Regions from separate parts of the Saccharopolyspora sp. MMCC62 genome, predicted to be linked through region 3. Evidence: riboswitches for the same ligand, from Rfam matches in the RefSeq annotation. Region 3 holds a riboswitch; each other region holds the start of a gene.
The links. A riboswitch is a leader RNA that binds a small molecule or an ion and turns the genes downstream of it on or off. The one in region 3 is predicted to bind S-adenosylmethionine.
Positions count from the first base shown of each region.

Region 1: it holds a riboswitch for S-adenosylmethionine, as region 3 does, so the genes downstream of both, thrC (threonine synthase) here and AC29IT_RS26105 (aminotransferase class V-fold PLP-dependent enzyme) in region 3, are expected to answer to the same signal.
Region 2: it holds a riboswitch for S-adenosylmethionine, as region 3 does, so the genes downstream of both, AC29IT_RS23305 (methionine ABC transporter ATP-binding protein) here and AC29IT_RS26105 (aminotransferase class V-fold PLP-dependent enzyme) in region 3, are expected to answer to the same signal.

Region 1 covers NZ_JBYKCM010000005.1:250,045-257,231, forward strand. Annotated here, with positions in the region: gene AC29IT_RS14520 (TSUP family transporter) at 77-883, opposite strand; gene rpsT (30S ribosomal protein S20) at 1,112-1,372, shown strand; gene holA (DNA polymerase III subunit delta) at 1,640-2,623, opposite strand; SAM riboswitch class I at 2,730-2,857, shown strand; gene thrC (threonine synthase) at 2,870-4,138, shown strand; gene AC29IT_RS14540 (ComEC/Rec2 family competence protein) at 4,195-6,564, opposite strand; gene AC29IT_RS14545 (ComEA family DNA-binding protein) at 6,561-7,187, opposite strand, start outside.
Region 2 covers NZ_JBYKCM010000010.1:251,598-258,784, reverse strand. Annotated here, with positions in the region: gene AC29IT_RS23315 (resuscitation-promoting factor) at 1-780, shown strand, start outside; gene rsmA (16S rRNA (adenine(1518)-N(6)/adenine(1519)-N(6))-dimethyltransferase RsmA) at 927-1,802, shown strand; SAM riboswitch class I at 2,004-2,093, shown strand; gene AC29IT_RS23305 (methionine ABC transporter ATP-binding protein) at 2,363-3,385, shown strand; gene AC29IT_RS23300 (methionine ABC transporter permease) at 3,382-4,065, shown strand; gene AC29IT_RS23295 (MetQ/NlpA family ABC transporter substrate-binding protein) at 4,165-4,977, shown strand; gene AC29IT_RS23290 (4-(cytidine 5'-diphospho)-2-C-methyl-D-erythritol kinase) at 5,177-6,133, shown strand; gene AC29IT_RS23285 (ABC-F family ATP-binding cassette domain-containing protein) at 6,179-7,187, shown strand, end outside.
Region 3 covers NZ_JBYKCM010000014.1:36,616-43,802, reverse strand. Annotated here, with positions in the region: gene AC29IT_RS26125 (AsnC family protein) at 1-703, shown strand, start outside; gene AC29IT_RS26120 (hypothetical protein) at 940-1,311, opposite strand; gene AC29IT_RS26115 (RluA family pseudouridine synthase) at 1,409-2,326, opposite strand; gene lspA (signal peptidase II) at 2,338-3,051, opposite strand; gene AC29IT_RS26105 (aminotransferase class V-fold PLP-dependent enzyme) at 3,086-4,414, opposite strand; SAM riboswitch class IV at 4,486-4,600, opposite strand; gene ileS (isoleucine--tRNA ligase) at 4,726-7,187, opposite strand, start outside.

The DNA of each region.
Region 1 (7,187 bases), on a different contig from region 3:
CATTCCCGCGACCCGCCGGTGTTCTCGATCTCACATCACGCCTGACAAGGCCTCTTGACTGATCGCCCGAAAGGGTTCAGAGACCGGCGGCGAGCTTCCAGCCGAGGCTGGCCACCAGCGCCACCACCACGGTGAGGAACACCTTGCGCACCCACGCCGATCCGCGGCTGGACGCCAGCGCAGCGCCCAGCACGCTGCCGCTCGCGTTGCTCACCGCCATCACCAGGGCCAACCCCCACAGGATCTTGCCCGCGGAGATGAAGAACAGCAGCGCCCCCAGATTGGTGGCCACGTTGACGACCTTCGCGGTCGCCGACGCCCCCACGAACGCGAAACCGACCAGGCCGACGAGCAGGAACACCAGGAACGAGCCGGTGCCGGGGCCCGCGATGCCGTCGTAGAAGCCGATCGCCAGGCCGCCCGCCACCATCACCCAGACCTGCTGGACCGGCCCGAAGCGCGGCGCCGCGACCGACCCCAGATCGGGTTTGCGCCACGTGTAGATGCCGACCGCGATCAGCGCCACCAGCACCACCACGGTGAGCACGAGCTGCGGCAGCGAGGCGGCGAACACGGCACCGCCCAGCGCGCCCAGGAATGCGACGGCCGCCATCGGCAGCGCACTGCGCCACGGCACCGGGGTCCGCTTCGCGTAGGTCCACGCGGCCGCGGTGGTGCCCGCGACAGCGGCGAGCTTGTTCGTCCCGAGCGAGTAGATGATGTTCCCGCCGGGCACCAGCAGCAGCATCGCGGGCAGCTGGATCAGGCCGCCGCCCCCGACGATCGCGTCCACCGCTCCGGCGAGGAACGCCGCGCAGCACAGGAAGATGAGCCCGGCCAAGGAGAGATCGGCGAAGCCGGGCCAATCCAATGGGGTGAACACGGGGCGCGAGCCTATGCCGCCGACCACCGATCGAGTCCCGTCGTGTGAGCGTCCTCGCACCCGATGCCGACGCGGGCCGGCACGAGCACCGTTGCTAGGATCGTCGACCGTGCCGTGCGGCGTTCCGCCAGGGAGGAAAGCTGCGCACACCGCGGGCCGTCGAGCTCCGGTGCGGCAGCGCCGATTCAGCGCGGCACGACGAATCCGATCGAGGAAAGAGGCGCCCCAGTGGCCAACATCAAGTCTCAGATGAAGCGGATCAAGACCAACGAGCGCAACCGCCTGCGCAACAAGTCGGTGAAGTCGTCGGTCAAGACCGCCATCCGCAAGTTCCGCGAGGCCGTTGCCGCCGGTGACAAGGACAAGGCCCTGGAGCTGCAGCGCGCCGCCTCGCGCACCCTGGACAAGGCCGCCGGCAAGGGCGTCATCCACGCCAACCAGGCCGCGAACAAGAAGTCGGCGCTGGCGCAGGCCGTCAACAAGCTCTGAGCCCGAGCGCGGCCGGGCCTCCGTCCGGCACGCGCACCGGCCCGAAGCGGGGCCCGTCCTTCCGGGGACGGGCCCCGCTTCGCGTTCTAGGGGGGCAGGCCGCGGGCTCAGTAGTTCCCGCGCGCGGGGTTGAGGGCTCGCGTGCCGTTCGTGCGGCACCGGGCACCGGGCACCGGGCACCGGGCACCGGGCACCGGGCACCGGGCACCGGCGATGATCGTCGCCGGACGGTGCGGGCGGGGCTCGCCGGGTGACGACGACCGCGGGTCAGTTCCGGGAGGAGTGCAGTTCGACCAGCCGCAGCACGGCGCGCTCCAGCGCGTGGTCCGCGTCGGCGGCCATGCCCTTGACGTCCGCGTTCAGCACGGCGACCGCGCGCAACGCCTCAGCGACGGTGGCGCTGCTCCAGCCCCTGGCCTGCGCCTGCGCCTTCTTCACCTTCCACGCGGGCATGCCGAGGTCTCCGGCGAGCCGGAACGGGTCGCCTCGGCCGTAGGCGGCGACGCGGCCGATGGTGCGCACCGAATCGGCCAGGGCGTCCGCGATCAGCACGTGCGCGACGCCCAGCTGCAGCGCCCAGCGCAGCGCTTCCAGCGCTCCGGCCAGGTCACCGGTGACGGCTTTCTCGGCCACCGCGAAGCCGGTCACCTCGGCACGGCCGCGGTGGTACCGGCGCACCTCCGACTCGTCGACCTTCCCGCCGGTGTCGGCGACCAGCTGGGAGGCCGCCGAGGACAGCTCGCGCAGGTCGAAGCCGACCGTCTCGATCAGCGCGCCGACTCCGGCGGCGTCGATGCGGCCACCCGCGCGACGCACCTCGTCCTTGACGAAGGCCTCCCGCTGCGGCCCCTTCGTGATCTTGTTGCACTCGGTGACGCGGGCGTTGAGCTTGCGCAACGCGCTCGGCAGCTCCTTGGCGTTCTTCCCGCGGCCGCCTCCGCTGTGCACGATCACCAGCACCACGCCGTCCGCGGGCTGCCGCGCATGCGACAGGATCGCCTCGGCGATCTCCTTGCCCGCGTCCTGAGCGGCTTCCAGCGCCACCACGCGGCCTTCGGCGAACAACGAAGGGCTCAGCAGTTCGTCCAGCTCCGGCGGGGTGAGTTCACTCACTTTGATCCTGCGCAGCTCGGTTTCCGGATCGGCCGCGCGGGCCGCTCCGACCGCCTCCCACAGCGCGCGCTCCACCAGCAGTTCCTCGTCCCCGAGGATCAGGTGCAGCGGATCGCAGACCACCGACGGCGAACTCATAGGGGCATCGTCGCACGACCCTGCGACACCACCGCCGGTCCGTGCGCCGGTACCCGTGCTGGCCAGGATGCGGCGGCCTCCCGTAACGTTGCAGCCACAACCGAATAGCTCATCCAGAGGGGCAGAGGGAACGGCCCGATGAAGCCCCGGCAACCATCTCGACCTTTCGCGGCATTCGCGAGGTAGTCGAAGAAATTGGTGCCAACTCCGACCCGCCCGCGGGACAGATGAGGAAAGGACCTCGCGATGACCGCTGCCGCCCATGCCCCGAACTCCACCGGCAAGACCTACGACCTCGGTCCGGCCGTCGAGCTGGTGTCGAAGGAAGAGGGGCACCGCCAGCCGCTGGCGCCCGAGTTCGTGTCCCTGGAGGACTTCTCGCCGCTGGAGGTCGCCTACGACTTCGGGCGCATCCGCCGCGAGGACATCGAGGCAGGCCCCCGCTCCATCTGGCGCTACAAGAAGCTGCTGCCGGTGCCGACGAACGTCGAGGAGCACCCGAACACCGAGCCCGGCTGTACCAGGCTGGTGCGCGCGGACAACCTCGCGAAGGCGCTCGGCGTCAAGCGGATCTGGATCAAGGACGACACCGGCAACCCGACGCACTCCTTCAAGGACCGCGTGGTCGCGGTCGCGCTGGCCGCCGCCCGCGAGTTCGGGTTCAAGGTGCTGGCCTGCCCGTCCACCGGCAACCTCGCCAACGCCGTCGCCGCCGCCGCGGCCCGCGCCGGCTGGGACTCGGTGGTCCTCGTCCCGTCCAACCTGGAGCGGGCGAAGATCCTGATGAGCGCGGTCTACGACGGCTCGCTGCTCGCGGTGGACGGCAACTACGACGACGTGAACCGGCTGGCGACCGAGCTCGCCGCCGAGCACGAGGACTGGGCGTTCGTCAACGTCAACGTGCGGCCGTACTACTCGGAGGGCTCCAAGACCCTCGGGTTCGAGGTCGCTGAGCAGCTCGGCTGGCGGCTGCCGGAGCAGATCGTGGTGCCCATCGCCTCCGGTTCGCAGCTGACCAAGGTGGACAAGGGCTTCCGCGAGCTCGGCCAGACCGGTCTGGTCGAGCAGAGCCCGTACCGGATCTTCGGCGCGCAGGCCAACGGTTGCTCGCCGGTGGCCAGCGCGTTCAAGCAGAACCACGACGTGGTGCAGCCGGTCCGCCCGGACACCATCGCGCGTTCGCTGGCGATCGGTGCTCCCGCCGACGGCCCGTACGTGCTGGACGTGGTCCGGCGCACCGGCGGGGCCATCGAGGACGTCACCGACGAAGAGGTCGTCGCCGGTATCCGGCTGCTGGCCCGCACCGAGGGGATCTTCGCCGAGACCGCCGGTGGCGTCACCGTCGCGACCGCGAAGAAGCTCATCGAGGCCGGTCAGATCGACCCGGACCAGGAGACGGTGCTGCTCATCACCGGCGACGGCCTCAAGACGCTGGACGCCGTGCAGGACCAGGTCGGGCCGAAGGCGACCGTCGCCCCGAACACCGATGCCGTGAACGAGGCCCTCGGCCTGTGATCGGTGGCCGTGGGCCGCGGAGCACCGCGGCCCACGGTCCCGGACCGGTGCGCCGGTCACTTCTCGTCCGGCCGCAGCGGATCGCCCCGCTCCACCGCGGTGCTCCCGCCACGGCCCGGGACGATCGCGATGTCCCCGGACCGGTCCGTGCGGTGGATCCGCGCACCCAGCCGCTGCAGCTCGCCCAGGATGAGCGGGCTCGGGTGGCCGTAGTCGTTCCCGGCGCCGACGCTGATCACCGCCAGCCGCGGGCGCACCTGTGCGAGCAGCCGCGGCGTCGTGAACCGGGACCCGTGGTGCGGCACCTTGAGCACCTCCGCCCGCAGGTCCGCACCTGACGTGAGCAGCGCGGCCTGCCCGGGCAGCGCGATATCCCCGGTCAGCAGCACCCGTCCCGCCGGGGTGGTCGCCTTGACCACCAGCGACGCGTCGTTGGCGTCCTCCGCGGACGTGCTGCGGGCGAGCGTTCCCCGCGGCCCGAGCACGTCGAGCACCAGTTCCGGCCACTGCAACCGCTGTCCCGCGCGCAGCGGGATGACGGGTGCCCGGTGCGCGCGGGCGGCCGCCCGCACTTCCCGGGCCGCCCAGGCCGGTTCGTCCAACGGCCCGACCGCGACCGCACCGACCTGCCGTCCGGACAGCACCGCCGAGATGCCGCCGACGTGGTCGGCGTGCAGGTGGGTCAGCAGCACCAGCGGGACGCTGCGGATCCGCAAGCGGCGCAGGCACTCCGCCATCAGCGCCGGGTCCGGTCCGGTGTCGACCACGACCGCTTCCCGGTCCCGCCCGGTGGCCAGCACCAGCCCGTCGCCCTGCCCCACGTCGCAGGCGACCATCGACCAGCCCGGCGCCGGCCAGGGGAACACCTGCTGGCGGACCGGGATCACCACCACCACGACGACCAGCACCGCGCTGATCAGCACCAGCCGGGCGATGCGGCCGCGCAGCACGATCAGCAGCACCGCTGAGAGCACCGCCAGCGCGATCCCGCCCACCGCACCGGACGGCCAGTCGACGACCGCCCCCGGCACGGCCGCCGAGTGCCGGGCGACCGCGAGCACCCACTCCAGTTCGGGTCCTGCCAGCCACACCAGCGCCTTCGCCGGCAGCGCCCACCACGGGGCCACCACCGTCGCCGCGACCCCGAGCACCGTCGCGGGTGCCACGAGCGGCCCGGCCAGCAGGTTCGCCACCACCGCGACCAGGCTGACCTGTCCGGAGATCGCGGCCACCAGCGGCGCGGTGACCAGGTGCGCCGCCGCGGGCACCGCGAGCGCCTCGGCGAGCCCGACCGGCACTCCCCTGGCGTGCAGCGCCGCCGACCAGCCGGGTGCCAGCAGCACCAGTCCCGCCGTCGCCGCCACCGACAGCGCGAAACCCGCCGTGGTCGCCAGCCCGGGAGCGAGCAGCAGCAGGCCGATGACGCTGCCCGCCAAGGTCGGCAGTGCCGAGCGCTCGCGGCCCAGTGCCAGCGCGAACAGCGTGATCGCGCCCATCACGGCGGCCCGCAGCACGCTCGGTTCGGGTCCCGCGAGCACCACGAACCCCGCCATCGCCACCCCGGCACCGACCGCGCACGGCACCGGTCCCGCACCGATCAGGCGCAGTGCCAGCAGCACCGCCCCGCACACGATGGCCAGGTTCGCCCCGGACACCGCCATCAGGTGCGTCAGCCCGGCGGTCTCGAACTGCTCCACCACTTCCGGTGGCAGCAGCCCGGTGTCGCCGACGACCAGCCCCGGCAGCAGGCCCGCCGCTTCCGGGCCCAGCACGGTCCGGGAGGTCGAGCGCAGGCCGTCCCGCAGGCCCTCCGCGACCCGCTGCCAGCCCGGTGCCGGGCGCACCTGCTCCGGTCCCTGGCCGACTTGGATCGCGGCGGTCAGCAGTTCCCCGCCGCGCGGCGGCGCGGCTCGCCCGGTCGCGGTCACCTGCTGGCCCGCGATCAGCGAGCGCCACGGTTCCGTCGGCACCAGGAGCAGCGCCCGGCCGCCGGCCGCGATCCGCCGGTCGCCGACGTCGACCGAGTGCAGCCGCACCGGCACCACCGAGCGGTCCTGGGCGCGCCGAGCACCGTAGGACGCCCCCCGCAGCGGTTTCGGGCGCGCGGTGAGCGACGCCCGGACCACTACCCGTTCGCCCTGCTGCGCGGCGAGGTGCAGCGGGTGCACGGCGACCGAGTGGGTCCGGATGCTCACGCCGGTCGCGGTGATCCCGGCCAGGACCAGCACCACCAGCAACCCGTTGCGCCAGCGCCGGGCCCGCCTCGCCCGCACCAGCGGCAGCAGCACCACCGCCGAGATCGCCAGCGCGGCCGCCACGCCCCACCCGCCGAGCAGACCGGCCAGCGTCACCGACCAGGTCACCACGGCCGCGGGCACCAGTCGCAGGTCGAGCACGCCGGTCCGGGGGTAGGACGTGACCTTCACACCTGGACCAGGTCGCGGAGCTTGGCCAGCTTCGCCGCGCCGATGCCGTCGACGTCTTGGAGTTCGTCCACGGAACCGAAGCGACCGTGCTCGGTGCGCCACTGCACGATCCGTTCCGCGGTGACCTCGCCGACTCCTGGTAGCGCATCGAGCTCCTCCTCCGTGGCGGTGTTCAGGTCGACCTTGGACGGCGTCGTCCCGGAGCCGGGTGGATTCGCGGCCTGCCCGGTGTCCGCGCCCGGCGGTACCGGGACGGCGACGTAGAGCTGCTCCCCGTCGGTGAGGCGGCGGGCGAGGTTGAGCACGGTGATGTCGACCTCCGGTCCGGTGGTGCCGCCGGCGGCGCGGAGCGCGTCGGCGACCCTGGAGCCCGGTGGCACGGTGACCAGCCCGGGCCGGGTCACCTCTCCGACGACGCTGATCACCAGTTCCGGTGGCGGCGGCGGTGGCTCCGGTTCGGCGACCGCCACGGGCAGCGGGACCGGCGGGGCAGGAGCGGGTTCGGCGACGGGGCGACCCAGCCAGGTGGTGATCGCGACGACGAGCAGTGCCAGCACGGCGGCGAGCAGCAGTCCGATCCGTCCCGCGCGGCCGGGATCGATCCGGGCGCGCAGCACGGATTC
Region 2 (7,187 bases), on a different contig from region 3:
ACCGTCGGCCAGGCGCTGCGCCAGCTCGGCGTCGTCGACGACGGCGCCTGGGTCTCCAGCGCGCGCAGCATGGCGGTGCCCGAGCAGGGCATGGACCTGGTGGTCAAGACCGCCAAGGACATCACGATCACCGACGGCGCGGGCGAGCCCCGGCAGCTGACGACGACCGCGGTGACCGTCGACGAGCTGGTCAAGGAGCAGAACCTCCAGCTCGGGCCGGAAGACCACATCACCCCCGGCGGCGACCAGAAGATCACCAGCGGTGCCACGGTGCAGATCGATCGCACCGGCAGCACCGTGGTCAACGTGACCGTGCCGATCGAGCCGCCGGTCAAGGAGATCGAAGACGACTCCATGCTCAAGGGCGAGGAGAAGGTCGAGAACCCGGGCACGCCCGGCGAGAAGATCGTCTTCACCCGGGTGAGCACTCGCAACGGCGAGGAGACCGGTCGCGAAGCGGTCGGCGAGAAGATCACCAAGGAGCCGACCGAGAAGGTCGTCCGCGTCGGCACCAAGCAGCCGCCGAACAGCGCCGTCTGGGACAAGTTGGTGCAGTGCGAGGCCGGCGGCAACTGGTCGATCAACAGCGGCAACGGCTACTACGGCGGCCTCCAGTTCGACAAGAGCACCTGGGACGCCTACGGCGGCGACCAGTACGCGGCCTACCCGCACCAGGCGAGCCGGGAGCAGCAGATCTCGGTGGCCACCAAGGTGCGCGACGCCCGCGGCGGCAGCTACGGCGCCTGGCCGGGTTGCTCCTCGAAGCTCGGCCTCGGCTGAGCGGCGACCTCCGCGTTCCCCGACCGGTCATCGGCCTCGTGCCGGTGACCGGTCGTTCGCGTTCGCGGCCCTGATCGGCGCGGCCCTGATCAGCGCGGGGGAGGGCGGGCGCGGTGCGGGAAGCGGGCGCGGGTAGCTTTGACCTCGTGGAACAGCACGCGAACCAGGCGCGGTTGCTCGGGCCGGCCGATGTTCGCCGGCTGGCGGGGGAACTCGGGATCCGGCCGACGAAACGGCTCGGCCAGAACTTCGTGCACGACTCGAACACGGTGCGCCGCATCGTCGGGGCGGCCGGTCTCACCGCGGAGGACGTGGTGCTGGAGGTCGGTCCCGGGCTGGGCTCGCTGACCTTGGCGCTGCTGCCGGAGTCCGCCGGAGTGGTGGCGGTGGAGATCGACCCAGTGCTCGCCGAGCGGTTGCCGCGCACCGCCGCCGAATTCGCCCCCGAACTGCGGGACCGGTTGCGGGTGCTGCCCGCCGACGCGCTGCGGGTGCGGGCCGCCGACTTCGCCGAGCCGCAGCCGACCGCGCTGGTCGCGAACCTGCCGTACAACGTGGCGGTGCCGGTGGTGCTGCACCTGCTGGCGGAGCTGCCGTCGCTGCGCACCGGTCTGGTGATGGTGCAGTCCGAGGTCGCCGACCGGCTGGCCGCGAAGCCGGGCGGCCGCACCTACGGGGTGCCGAGCGTGAAGGCCGCGTGGTTCGCCGACGTCCGGCGCGCGGGTCCGGTGCCGCGCAACGTGTTCTGGCCGGTGCCGAACGTGGATTCCGGGCTGGTGTCCTTCTCCCGGGTGGACCCGCCGTCGGCGGCGCCCCGGGCGCAGGTGTTCGCGGCGGTGGACGCGGCGTTCGCGCAGCGGCGCAAGACCTTGCGGGCGGCGCTGTCCGGCTGGGCCGGTTCGGCGGCGCGCGCCGAGGAGGTGCTGCGGGCGGCCGGGGTGGACCCGTCGGCGCGCGGCGAGCAGCTCACGGTGGCCGATTTCGCCCGGGTGGCCGAGGCGGGCGCGGGATCGGCGCGCTGACGTTCCGCTGCGTCGCACCCTCGGGGGTCGCGTTGCTCCGTCCAGGCGGAAAACCGTAGCGCTGCTCACATAAGGTCACTGGAATATTCACGACCAGACATGTCTCCTGCTCAGTAGGGGGATGTGATTTGTCAAACGATTCCACATAGTGACGGCTTTTGGCTTGCGCCTCCCGACGCCGCTGCGTTCTACTATTCGGGAAATCCATCCCGAGCGGCTGAGAGACCTGGCTCCACGACGCCGCAGCAACCACTCCACCGGAGCAGGTGCTAACGCCAGGGTCGATGGAGTTGTGGTGTCTGAAACTCTGCTCGCAGGTGAACGTGCGCCCCGGTCCAGCCGCAGGCGGGCCCGCGGTGGTCGCGCTCGCGTCGGCTCCGGTCCGCACGGGCTCGCGTTGACCCAGCGCCGGGTTATCGATCACGGACGCCGCACCACGACGGCCTGTCGCCTCGCCGGCTGACGGCCCCAGTCGTCACCGCCCCACCAGGCCCTTCTGTTCCTCCCCGCCCGGCCGCGGCATGTCCGCAGGTCGGCGTGAGCTGATGCGGAGCGCGATCGTGATCACAGTCGAGAACCTCACCAAGTCCTTCCGGCCCGACCAGTCCGACCGGTCCGACGTCGTCGCCCTCGACGACGTGTCGCTGGAGGTCCCGGCGGGCGCCGTGCTCGGCGTCGTCGGACCCAGCGGCGCGGGCAAGTCCACCCTCGCCCGGTGCATCGCCCTGCTGGAGAAGCCGGACCGCGGCGCCATCCGCGTCGACGGCACCGACCTCGTCTCCCTCGAAGGCGCCGCGCTGCGCGCCGCCCGCCGCCACATCGGCGTCGTTCCCCAGGGCGACTCGCTGCTGCGGCAGCGCACCGCCGCGGGCAACGTGGCGCTCCCGCTGGAAGCCGCCGGGATGCCCGCGCCGCAGCGCCGCAGCCGCGTCGCCGAACTGCTCGACCTGGTGGGGCTCACCGAGAAGGCGCCGATCTACCCGGACCGGCTCTCCGGCGGGCAGCGGCAGCGCATCGCGGTCGCCCGCGCGCTGGCCGCCAAGCCCTCGGTGCTGCTGGCCGACGAGCCGACCTCGGCGCTGGACCCGGGCACCACCGACTCGGTGCTCACCGTGCTGGACCGGGCCCGCTCCGAACTGGGCGTCACCGTTCTGGTGGTCACCCACGACATGGGCGTGGTGCGGCGCATCGCCGACGACGTGGCGGTGCTCGAAGGCGGCAAGCTCGTCGAGCATGGCAAGGTGCTCGACCTCGTCGCCGAACCCGGCAGCCGGGTCAGCACCAGCCTGCTGCCCGAGACCGACCAGGCACCGGTCGTGCCCGGGGTGCGCCACGACGTGGTCGCCGAAGTGGTCCTCGTCGGCTTCGCCGCTGTCGGCGCGCTGCTGCCCGAGGCCGCGAGCCGGTTCGGGGTGGAGCTGTCCATCCTCGGCGGCGGGCTCACCCGGCTCGGCGACACCCCGGTGGCGAAGTTCCGCATCGGACTCGCCGGTGAGCGGTCCGAGTCGGCCCTGAAGTGGATGGTCGACCGGGACGCGCACGTGCGGCGCACCCCGGTCAGTGTTGATGGAGTCGCGGCGTGAGTGATCCGACCCCTTGGGCGGAAGTAGCGGAGCTGCTCGGCGGTGCCACCGCCGAAACGCTCTACATGGTGCTGGTCTCGACCCTGCTGGCGGTCCTCGGTGGACTGCCGCTGGGCGTGTTCCTGCACCTGAGTTCTCCGGTCGGGCTCAGCCCGCGTCCGACGCTGCACCGGATCCTCGGTGTGGTCGTCGACGTGGTGCGGTCCGTGCCGTTCGTGGTGCTGCTGGTGGTGCTGGCCTCCTTCACCAGGTTGTTGGTGGGCACGTCCATCGGCAGCACCGCGGTGATCGTCCCGCTGGTCGTCGGCGCCGTGCCGTTCTTCGCGCGGTTGACGCAGAACGCGTTGCGGGAAGTGAGCTTCACCGTCGTCGAAGCCGCGATCACCACCGGTTCGAGCCGGTGGCGGATCGTGTGGACCGTGCTGCTCGGCGAGGCCCGCGCCGCGCTGGTCGGGGCCGTCGGCGTCACCGCCGTCGCGCTCATCGGCTACGCGGCGATGGCCGGCGCCATCGGCGGTGGCGGGCTGGGGACCACCGCCATCCAGGACGGCTACCAGGCGTACGACGAGCGCGTGCTGTACGGCTCGGTGGTGGTGCTGGCCGTGCTGGCCTTCGCCATGCAGCTGCTCACCGACATCACCGCCAAAGCAGTGGACCGCCGCCGCAGCGCGACCGGCTAGGCCCGCAGCTCACCAGGAACACTCCGACGGCGGGGACGTGCGATCCCCGCCGGCCGCCGGTGCACGTCACCGGTCGGCCCTCCAGAAAGGACGCGATCGATGCGTTTTCGCTCCCTGGCCGTGGTGCTCACCGCTGCGACGCTGGCACTGGCCGGTTGCGGCGCCTCCGGCACGCCCGCCGCGCAGGACCCCGAGGCCCCGCTGACCATCGGCGTCAGCCCGCAGCCGCACGGCGAGATCCTCCAGTTCGTCAAGGACCACCTCGCCGAGCAGGCCGGCATCGAGATCGAGATCGAGAAGTTCGACGACTACAACCGGCCCAACGAGGCCGTCGCCAACGGCGAGCTGGACGCGAACTACTACCAGCACAAGCCGTACCTGGCGGAGTACCAGGCGCAGCGCGGCGGTGAGTTCGAATGGGTGCAGACGGTGCACCTCGAACCGCTGTCGGTCTACTCCAAGAAGGTGAAGTCCCTCCAGGAGCTGCCGAACGGGGCGCGGATCGCGCTGCCCAACGACCCGTCGAACCAGACCCGCAGCCTGGAACTGCTGCAGAACAACGGAGTCATCAAGCTGAAGCCGGGCGCAGAGCAGGGCGCCGGGGTGCGCGACGTGGCGGAGAACCCGAAGAACATCCGGTTCCAGGAGCTCTCCAGCGACCAGCTGCCCCGCTCGGTCGACGACGTCGACGCGGCGATCGTGAACGGCAACTATGCGCTCAAGGCCGGGCTGAAGGACCCGATCGCGGTGGAGAGCGCGGAGAACAACCCGTACGCCAACGGCCTCGTCGCCTCGCCCGCGATGGCGAAGGACCCGCGGGTGCAGAAGCTGGCGGAGCTGCTGCGCTCCCCGGAGGTCAAGGACTTCATCACCAAGACCTACGGCGGCATCTCGGTGATCCCCGCTTCCTGATCGATCCCGGATCGGCGGCCCCCGCGCGGACGTGCGGGGGCCGCGGTGCGTCCGGGCCGGGGCAGATGAAGATCCACCTGGTGGCGGGGGCGTCGCCCGGCCGGGAGTTCCGGCCGGGTGCGCGGAGGTTCCGCTGTGAAGTCGGGTGCTGGGGCGGCACCGGGCTCGCGCGGACACGTACGCTCTAGGGGTGCTCTCCGTGGTACCCACCCCCATCACCGTGCGTGTCCCGGCCAAGGTGAACCTGCACCTGTCGGTCGGCGATACCCGCCCGGACGGCTACCACGAGCTGGTCACCGTCTTCCAAGCGCTCTCGCTCACCGACGAGGTGACGGTCCGCACCGCCGACGAACCCGGCATCGAGGTGCACGGCGAAGGCGCCGACTCGGTCCCGACCGGGCCGAGCAACCTCGCGTGGCGGGCCGTGCAGCTCCTCGCCGAGCACTCCGGGCGCGACCCGGAGGAACCGGGCGTGCAGCTGACCATCCGCAAAGGCATCCCGGTCGCGGGCGGCATGGCGGGCGGCAGTGCCGACGCGGCCGCCGCGCTGCTGGCGCTGAACACGCTGTGGCGGCTGGAGATCGGCCGGGACGACCTCGCCGACATCGCCGCGAAGATCGGCAGCGACGTGCCGTTCTCGCTGCTGGGCGGGACCGCGCTCGGCACCGGTCGCGGGGAGCGGCTGGTCCCGGTGCTGGCCAGGCACACCTTCCACTGGGTGATCGCGCTGGACCGGCGCGGCCTGGAGACCCCCGGCGTGTACGCCGAGCTGGACCGGCTGCGCGGCGACACCGGCCCGCACCGCGTCGGCGAAGTCGAACCGCTGCTGGAGGCGCTGGCCTCCGGCGATCCGCGGCAGCTGGCGCTGCTGCTGGGCAACGACCTGCAGTCCGCGGCCGTGTCGCTGCGGCCGAACCTGCGCCGCACGCTGCGCGCCGGCGTGGAGGCGGGCGCGCTCGCCGGGATCGTGTCCGGTTCCGGGCCGACCTGCGCGTTCCTGTGCACCGACAACGACGCGGCGGTCCGGGTGGCCGCCGAGCTGTCCGGCGCGGGCGTGTGCCGCACCGTGCGGGTCGCGCAGGGCCCGGTGCCCGGCGCGCGGGTCGTCGGCGACGACCGCGCCGACCGGCCCACCCCGCCGCAGGTCCACGCCTGACCCACCCCTCACGTTCCTCTGTTCCTCTGGAGATCCACACCCCCGATGGCGAACCTGATCAACCTCGAATCGGTGAGCAAGAGCTACGGAGTGCGACCGCTGCTGGACGGCGTGTCCCTCGGTGTCGGCGAAGGCGAACGCATCGGGGTCGTCGGCCTCAACGGCGGCGGCAAGACGACGCTGCTGGAAGTGCTGTCCGGCACCGAAGAGCCCGACTCCGGCCGCGTCAGCCAGTCCCGCGACCTGCGGATGGCCGTCGTCACCCAGCGCACCGAACTCCCGCCCGGGTCGACCGTGCGCAACGCCGTGCTCGACCCGCACGGGTTCACCGCCGAGCACGAGTGGGCCGCCGACGCGCGGGTCCGCTCGGTGCTCACCGGGCTCGGCATGACCCGGCTCGGCCTCGACACGCCCGTCGCCGACTTCTCCGGCGGGGAACGCCGCCGGGTCGCGCTGGCCGCCGCGCTGGTGCGCGACCTCGACCTGCTGGTGCTGGACGAGCCGACGAACCACCTCGACGTGGAAGGGGTGCGCTGGCTCGCCGACCACCTGCTGGCCCGCCGCTGCGCGCTCGTCATCGTCACGCACGACCGCTGGTTCCTGGACACCGTCTGCAACCGAACCTGGGAGGTCACCCAGGGCAAGGTGGAGCAGTACGAAGGCGGCTACGCCGACTGGATCTACGCCCGCGCCGAGCGCGGCAGGCTCGCCCAGCAGGCCGAGGAGAAGCGGCAGAACCTCGCCCGCAAGGAACTCGCCTGGCTGCAGCGCGGCGCGAAGGCCCGCACCTCCAAGCCCCGCTACCGGGTGGAGGCCGCCGAAGCGCTGATCTCCGACGTCCCGCCACCGCGCGACACCGTCGAACTGGTCAGCTTCGCGAAGCGGCGGCTCGGCAAGACGGTCGTCGAGCTGGAGGACGTGGACCTGCGGATCGGCGACCGCACCCTGCTGCACGACGTGACCTGGCAGGTCGGGCCCGGCGACCGGATCGGCGTCGTCGGCGTCAACGGCTCCGGCAAGACCACGCTGTTGCGGCTGATCGCGGGCGAACGCG
Region 3 (7,187 bases):
ACCGCCCGCCTCCCTCGGCCAGCCGCAGCAGGCCAGGCCCGCACCGGCGCCCGGACCGCAGCAGGCACCTCAGAACACCTGGGGCCCGCCCGGCTCCGCCGCTTGGGCGCGCGGCGACCAGCAGCAGCGGCCCCCGCAACCCGGCCAGCCCGCGGCCGGACCGCAATCAGGACCGCATTCCGGGCCGCAACCGGCCCAGGCCGCCCCGCCGAACCAGCAGACCCAGCAGGTCGCGAACCCGCACGCACCCACCGCCAAGACCGCGGTGCCCGCCGCGGCCCGCACCGGCAAGGTCGGCACCAAGCTCGACGTGGACGGCCCCGAAGGCGAGCGGATCACCATCCAGCTCGTCGAAGTCGTCGACCCCGCCGACTTCTTGTACACCGCCGCCGGCTACCAGCTGCAAGAAGGCGAACGCTCCGTCGTCGTGCACACCGAGCTCACCAACCGCAGCCCCATGCCGTTCACCTCGCTGCCCGACCTCTACCTGGTGCTGGTCGCCGAAGACGGCTCCACCGTGGGCAAAGCACCGGTCGCGCTGTCCTCCCGGCCGCCGCACCGCATCGGCGTCCCGCCCGGCGAAACCGCGGGCGGGCACACCGTCTACGTGCTGCCGGAGGACACCGAGCTGTCCACGGTGCGGTGGACCATGAGACCAGGAGACGAACACCGAACCCTGCACTGGGATATCACTGATCTCTGATCCGGCTCGTTCTGCTCGGTGGGGCGGGTGGCGGAACCTCAGCGGGCCCCTCGCGGCGGGATCGATCTCACCGGTGGCTCCGCCACAGGAGAAATCGCCGTCCTCGCGAGGAAACCGCTGAGAACCCGCTGCGGTGCGAGTTGCTCGGGTGGTCTCCGCTCAGCGGCTTCGCCGCTGACAGGCGAAAATGACCTTCCACAGCGCAGAGTCGCGGCGGTTCAGTCCAATGTGGACCGTCAGGTGGTGCGGCGGCGGACCCAGTCCAGGGGGCCGGGGCGAGTGCGTTCGGGACGGCGTTCGCGGCGCTGGAGGGTGGGCCAGTCCCCTGCGTCCGCCGATGAATCCGCGACGGGGTCCGCGCCCAGCACCGCCGGGCCCGCGCGGCCGACGTCCTCGGCCGCGAGCAGCTCCGCGAGCCCCAGCTGGCCCGGATCGGTCCGCTCCGCATCGGTGGTGGGCCAGTCCTCGGCCTCCGCGCGCCCGTCCCGCCGCGCGGGTCCAGGCGGCGGCGAACCGCCCAACGACAGGCCCGTCGGCGGCGTCGGCATGTCGTCGGTGAACTCCTCGCGACGCCCGTCGAACGCCCCGCCCGCTCCGGCCTGGGTCATCGGCCCCTCCCCACCGCTCCTGGATCAGTACGACCACGCTACGCGATCGTCCGACCGCGCCTGGACGAAGATCACCACAAGGCGCGGCGAGAGCGGCTCAGGAGTCCTGTTCGCGCAGGACGTCGAGGGCGTGCTGCAGATCGTCCGGGTAGTCGCTGGTGAACGTCACCCACTGCCCGTCGGCGGGGTGCTCGAAGCCCAGCATCCGGGCGTGCAACCACTGCCTACCCAGCTGCAGCCGCCGCGCCAGCACCGGGTCCGCCCCGTAGGTGAGATCGCCCGCGCACGGATGCCGGACCGCGGAGAAGTGCACCCGGATCTGGTGCGTGCGCCCGGTCTCCAGCTTCACGTCCACCAAGGACGCGGCGCGGAACGCCTCCACCGTCTCGTAGTGGGTGATGCTCGGCTTGCCACCGCTGACCACGGCGAACTTGTAGTCGTGCTTGGGGTGCCGGTCGATCGGCGCGTCGATGGTGCCGCTGCTCGGATCGGGGTGGCCCTGTACCAGCGCGTGGTAGCGCTTCTCCACGGTGCGTTCCTTGAAGGCCCGCTTCAGCGCGGTGTAGGCGTGCTCGCTCTTCGCCGCGACCATGACGCCGGTGGTGCCCGCGTCGAGCCGGTGCACCACGCCCTGGCGCTCCGCGGCGCCCGAGGTCGCGATCTGCACGCCCGCCGCGGCGAGCCCGCCGATCACGGTGGGTCCCTCCCAGCCGGGGCTGGGGTGCACGGCGACGCCGATGGGCTTGTCCACCACGACGATGTCGTCGTCCTGGTGCAGGATCCGCAGGCCTTCCACCGGGACCGCGACCACTTCCGGTTCCGGCCGGGCCGCGGGCAGCGTCACCTCCACCAGTCCGCCCGCGATGAGCCGGTCGGACTTGCCGACGGGGGCGCCGTCCAGCAGCACCTCACCGGATTCGGCGAGCCCCGCCACCGTGCTCCGGGACAGCCCGAGCAGCTTCGCCAGACCCGCATCGACCCGCATGCCTTCGAGGCCGTCCGGGACCGGGAGCATCCGCAGATCGCTCATGCCCGGTCCTCGCGCTTCTTGCGGGTGTGCACGGAGCCGTCGTAATCCCGGCCGAACAGCGACAGGAGCACCACGAGGATTCCGCCGCACACGATGGACGAGTCGGCGACGTTGAACACCGGCCACACGCTGCCGTCCGGCGCGAACAGCGACACGAAGTCCACCACGTGCCCGCGCAGCGGCCCCGGTTCCCGGAACAGCCGGTCGACCAGGTTCCCGCAGGCCCCGCCCAGCACCAGGCCGAGCCCCACGGCCCAGCCGGTGGAGCGCAGCTTCGGCGCCAGCCACACGATGACGCCGACGACGGCGATCGCCAGCAGCGCCAGCAGCCAGGTCATGCCGGTGGCCAGCGAGAACGCGGCCCCCGGGTTGCGCACCAGCACCAGGTACACGGCACCGCCGAACAGCTCCAGCGGTGGCCGCCCGTCGAGCCGGGCGACGGCGGCGATCTTGGTCAGCACGTCCGCGGCCAGCAGCAGCGCCGCCACCCCGAACAGCAGGACCAGCAGCTTCCGCGGCGCGCGGCCACCGGCGGGTTCGACCGCGGTCGCCCCGGCGACGTCCGAACCCGAGTCCGGCTCGCCTGCGGCGGTACCGCCGTCCCCGCCCGCGGCGGGTCGCGCTTCCGGTTCTGAGGTCGAGCCCGCGCCGTCGGCGGGGTTCGATCCGGGCTGCTCGGAGTCGGACTGCTCGGTGTTCACCCGGCCCATTCTCCCCGACCGCCGATCGGTCGTTCGCAGCGGCTCACGCCAACGCGGCGGGGAACTCGCGCGGATCGTCGGCGGGCACCCAGCGGCCGCCGTCCAGTTCGTAGCTCCACTGCGGCCCGTGGGCGACCAGCTCGCGCAGCGCGGTGACGATCCGGTCCACGTGCTCGACGGTGGTGCCGAGGCCGAGGCTGATCCGGACCGCGCGCTGCGCGTCGGTGCCTGCCAGCAGGTGCCGCACGGCGCGGTGCGCGCAGAACAGCCCGTCCCGCACGCCGATGCCGTGCTCCGCGGACAGCGCCGCGGCCAGCAGGCCCGGGTCCTGGCCGTCCACGGTGAAGCCGACCACGCCGACCCGGTCGTGCTCGGGCCCGAACAGGCTCAGCTCGCGCAGCCCGGGCACGGTGGCGAGCCCGGCGCGGAGCCTGCGCAGCAGCAGGTCCTCGTGCCCCTCGATCGCCTCGGCGTGCTCGGCGATCACCTCGCAGGCCTTGGCGAGCGCGTGCACGCCGACCGTGTTCGGCGACCCGGCCTCGTGCCTTTCGGGACCGGTGTTCCAGTCGATCTCGCCCTCGTCGGGGACCGAGCGGGTGGCGCCGCCCCCGGCCAGGTACGGCTCGGCCCGGTCCAGCCAGTCGTCGCGGCCGATGAGCGCGCCCGCGCCGAACGGGGCGTAGAGCTTGTGGCCGGACAGCACCGCGTGGTCCACGCCGAGGTCGGCGATGCGGATCGGGCGGTGCGGGGCGAGCTGGGCGGCGTCGAGCACGGTGCGGGCGCCGTGCGCACGCGCGACGCGGGCGAGTTCGGCGATCGGCCACAGCTCGCCGGTCACGTTGGAGGCGCCGGTCAGCACCGCGAGCTTCGGCCCGTCGGCGCACTCGGCGAGCGCGGCGTCGAGCAGCCGCACCGCGTCCTGCGGGCTCTCCGGGATGTCGAGGCGGTGCAGCCGCTCCCCCGCCCACGGCAGCAGCGCCGCGTGGTGCTCGGTGTCGAACACGACCACCGAGGTGTCCGCGGGCAGCGCACCGGCCAGCAGGTTCAGCGCGTCCGTGGTGTTCCGGGTGAAGATCACCGAGTCGGTGCGGCGGGCGCCGACGAAGCGGCGCAGCACGTCCCGAGCGCCCTCGTAGACCCGGGTGCACACCTGGGAGGCGAACCCGGCGCCGCGGTGCACGCTGGCGTACCAGGGCAGCAGCTCGTTCACGGCGTCGCGCACCGCGTTCAGGCAGGGCGCGCTGGCCCCGTGGTCCAGGTTGGCGTACTCGGCGGAACCGCCGGTGACCAGCGGGACCTGCAGCTGCGCGCCGACGACCGCGGGCACCACGGGAACGGAGTCCACGACGGACCAGATCGGGGTTTCGGCGATCTCACCGGCGGCGGAGCGAACGGCTGACGACACGATGCCTCCTGGGGCCTCACCGGGCCCGGAGCATTCGGGGCCCGCGCTTGCCGACCGCCCTGCGCGATCGGCCAGGTCCTCACCCGGGGCACCCCACCGCGGTAGGAGGGTTGCCGGCCAGCAAACCGGGGTTTCCCGCTGGCACTCATGACCTTCGACGACGAACCTTAAGGACCACCCCCCGCCGCGCGCAACCGTCCGGTGCGAAGTGGGAGGTGTGCCACGCCCGTCCGGGCGGGTCCGCGAAGGATCTCGCGGACCCGCCCGGGGGCGGCCGATCAGACGCGTTCGACGGCGACCGAGACGTCCACGCCGTCCCCGACGCTGCCCGCGGAACCACCCGCGGCCGCGCCCTCGGACACGACATCGGCGAGGGTTTCGGCAGCGATGAACTCGCGGTGCGCGTCCACCGCGGCCAGCACCTCCGCGGGCGCGGAGACCTCGACGCGGATGCGGTCGGAGATCTCGAACCCGGCGTCCCGGCGCGCCTGCTGCACGACGCGCACCAGGTCGCGGGCCACGCCTTCGGCGGCCAGCTCCGAGGTGACGTCGCAGTCCAGCACCACCAGCCCGGCCCCGCCCGGCAGCGCGGCCGCGGCACCGGAGTCGGTGGACACCAGCCGCTCGGTGAACTCGCCCTCCTGGAGTTCGGTGCCGTCCGCGACGACGGCCCCCGCCGCGTTCCGGGTCCAGTCGCCGGACTTCACGGCCTTGATCACCCGCTGCACGTCCTTGCCGAGCCGGGGTCCTGCGGCGCGGGCGTTCACGGCGATCTCGAACCGGCCGTGCGCGGCGACGTCGGTGGTCAGCTCGACCTCCTTGACGTTCACCTCGTCCCGGATCAGGTCCACGAACGGCTCCAGCGAGCCGGCTTCCGGCATGGCCACGACCAGCTTCGCCAGCGGCAGCCGGACGCGCCGCGAGTTCGACTTCCGCAGGGCCAGCACCGAGGAGCACACCTGCCGCACCCGGTCCATCGCCGAGACCAGCGCCGCGTCCGCGGGCAGCTCGTCGACCAGCGGCCAGTCGGCCAGGTGCACCGAACGGCCACCGGTGAGCCCGCGCCACACCGCCTCCGCGGTCAGCGGCAGCAGCGGCGCCACCACCCGGGAGGTCACCTCCAGCACGGTGTGCAGCGTGTCGATGGCATCGGCGTCCCCGGCCCAGAACCGGTCCCGGGAGCGGCGCACGTACCAGTTCGTCAGGACCTCCAGGAAGTCCCGGACGCTGGCGCACGCCCCCGCCGGGTCGAACACGTCCATCGCGGCCTGCACGTCGCCGACGAGCTCGTGGGTCTTGGCGAGCACGTAGCGGTCCAGCACGTGCTCGCTGTCCACCCGGAACCGGCCCTCGACGCCTTCGGCGTTGGCGTACAGCGCCAGGAAGTACCAGGAGTTCCACAGCGGCAGCACGGCCTGGCGCACCGCATCCCGGATGCCGCGCTCGGTGACCACGAGGTCGCCGCCGCGCAGGATCGGGCTGGCCATCAGGAACCAGCGCATCGCGTCCGAACCGTCGCGGTCGAAGACCTCGTTGACGTCCGGGTAGTTGTTCTTCGACTTCGACATCTTCATGCCGTCGTCGCCGAGCACGATGCCGTGCGCGACCACGTTGGAGAACGCGGGCCGGTCGAACAGCGCGGTCGCCAGCACGTGCAGCAGGTAGAACCAGCCGCGGGACTGGCCGTTGTACTCGACGATGAAGTCGCCCGGGTAGTGGTGCTCGAACCAGTCGGCGTTCTCGAACGGGTAGTGGACCTGCGCGAACGGCATCGCCCCGGACTCGAACCAGCAGTCCAGCACCTCCGGCACCCGCCGCATGGTGGACTTGCCGGTCGGGTCGTCCGGGTTCGGCCGGGTCAGCTCGTCGATGTTCGGCCGGTGCAGGTCGGCGGGCCGCACCCCGAAGTCGCGCTCCAGCTCGTCCAGCGAGCCGTACACGTCGGTGCGCGGGTGCGCCGGGTCGTCCGAGGTCCACACCGGGATCGGCGAACCCCAGAACCGGTTCCGCGAGATGTTCCAGTCGCGGGCGTTGGACAGCCACTTGCCGAACTGGCCGTCCCGGATGTGCCCCGGCACCCAGTTGATCTGCTGGTTGAGCTCGACCATGCGGTCCCGGAACTGGGTGACGGCCACGAACCAGGACGACAGGGCGCGCTGGATCAGCGCGTTGTCGCAGCGCCAGCAGTGCGGGTACGGGTGGTCGTAGGTCTCGTGCCGCAGCAGCAGCCCGGCTTCCTTGAGGTCCCGGATGATCTGCTTGTTCGCCTCGAAGACCTGCTGGCCCTCGTACGGCGGGACCTCGGCGGTGAACCGGCCGCGCGCGTCGACCGGCACGACCGGTTCGATGTCGTGCGCGTCGGTGACGGCCTTGTCCTCCTCACCGAAGGCGGGCGCGATGTGCACGACACCGGTGCCGTCCTCGGTGGTCACGTAGTCGGCGGGCAGCACCCGGTGGGCGTTCTCCCGCCCGGCGAAGAAGTCGAACGGCGGCCGGTAGCTCGTGCCGACCAGCTCGGCACCGGTGAACCGGGCGACGACGCGGTCGGCGACGTCCTCGCCGAGCTCCCGCGCGTACGCGCCCAGCCGCGCCTCGGCCAGCAGGTAGCGCTCGCCGCCCTGACCGGGCTCCACGAGCACGTAGTCCACCTCGGGGTGGACCGCGGCCGCGAGGTTCGACGGCAGCGTCCACGGCGTCGTCGTCCACACCAGCGCCAGCGCCCCGTCGAACGCCTTGCCCG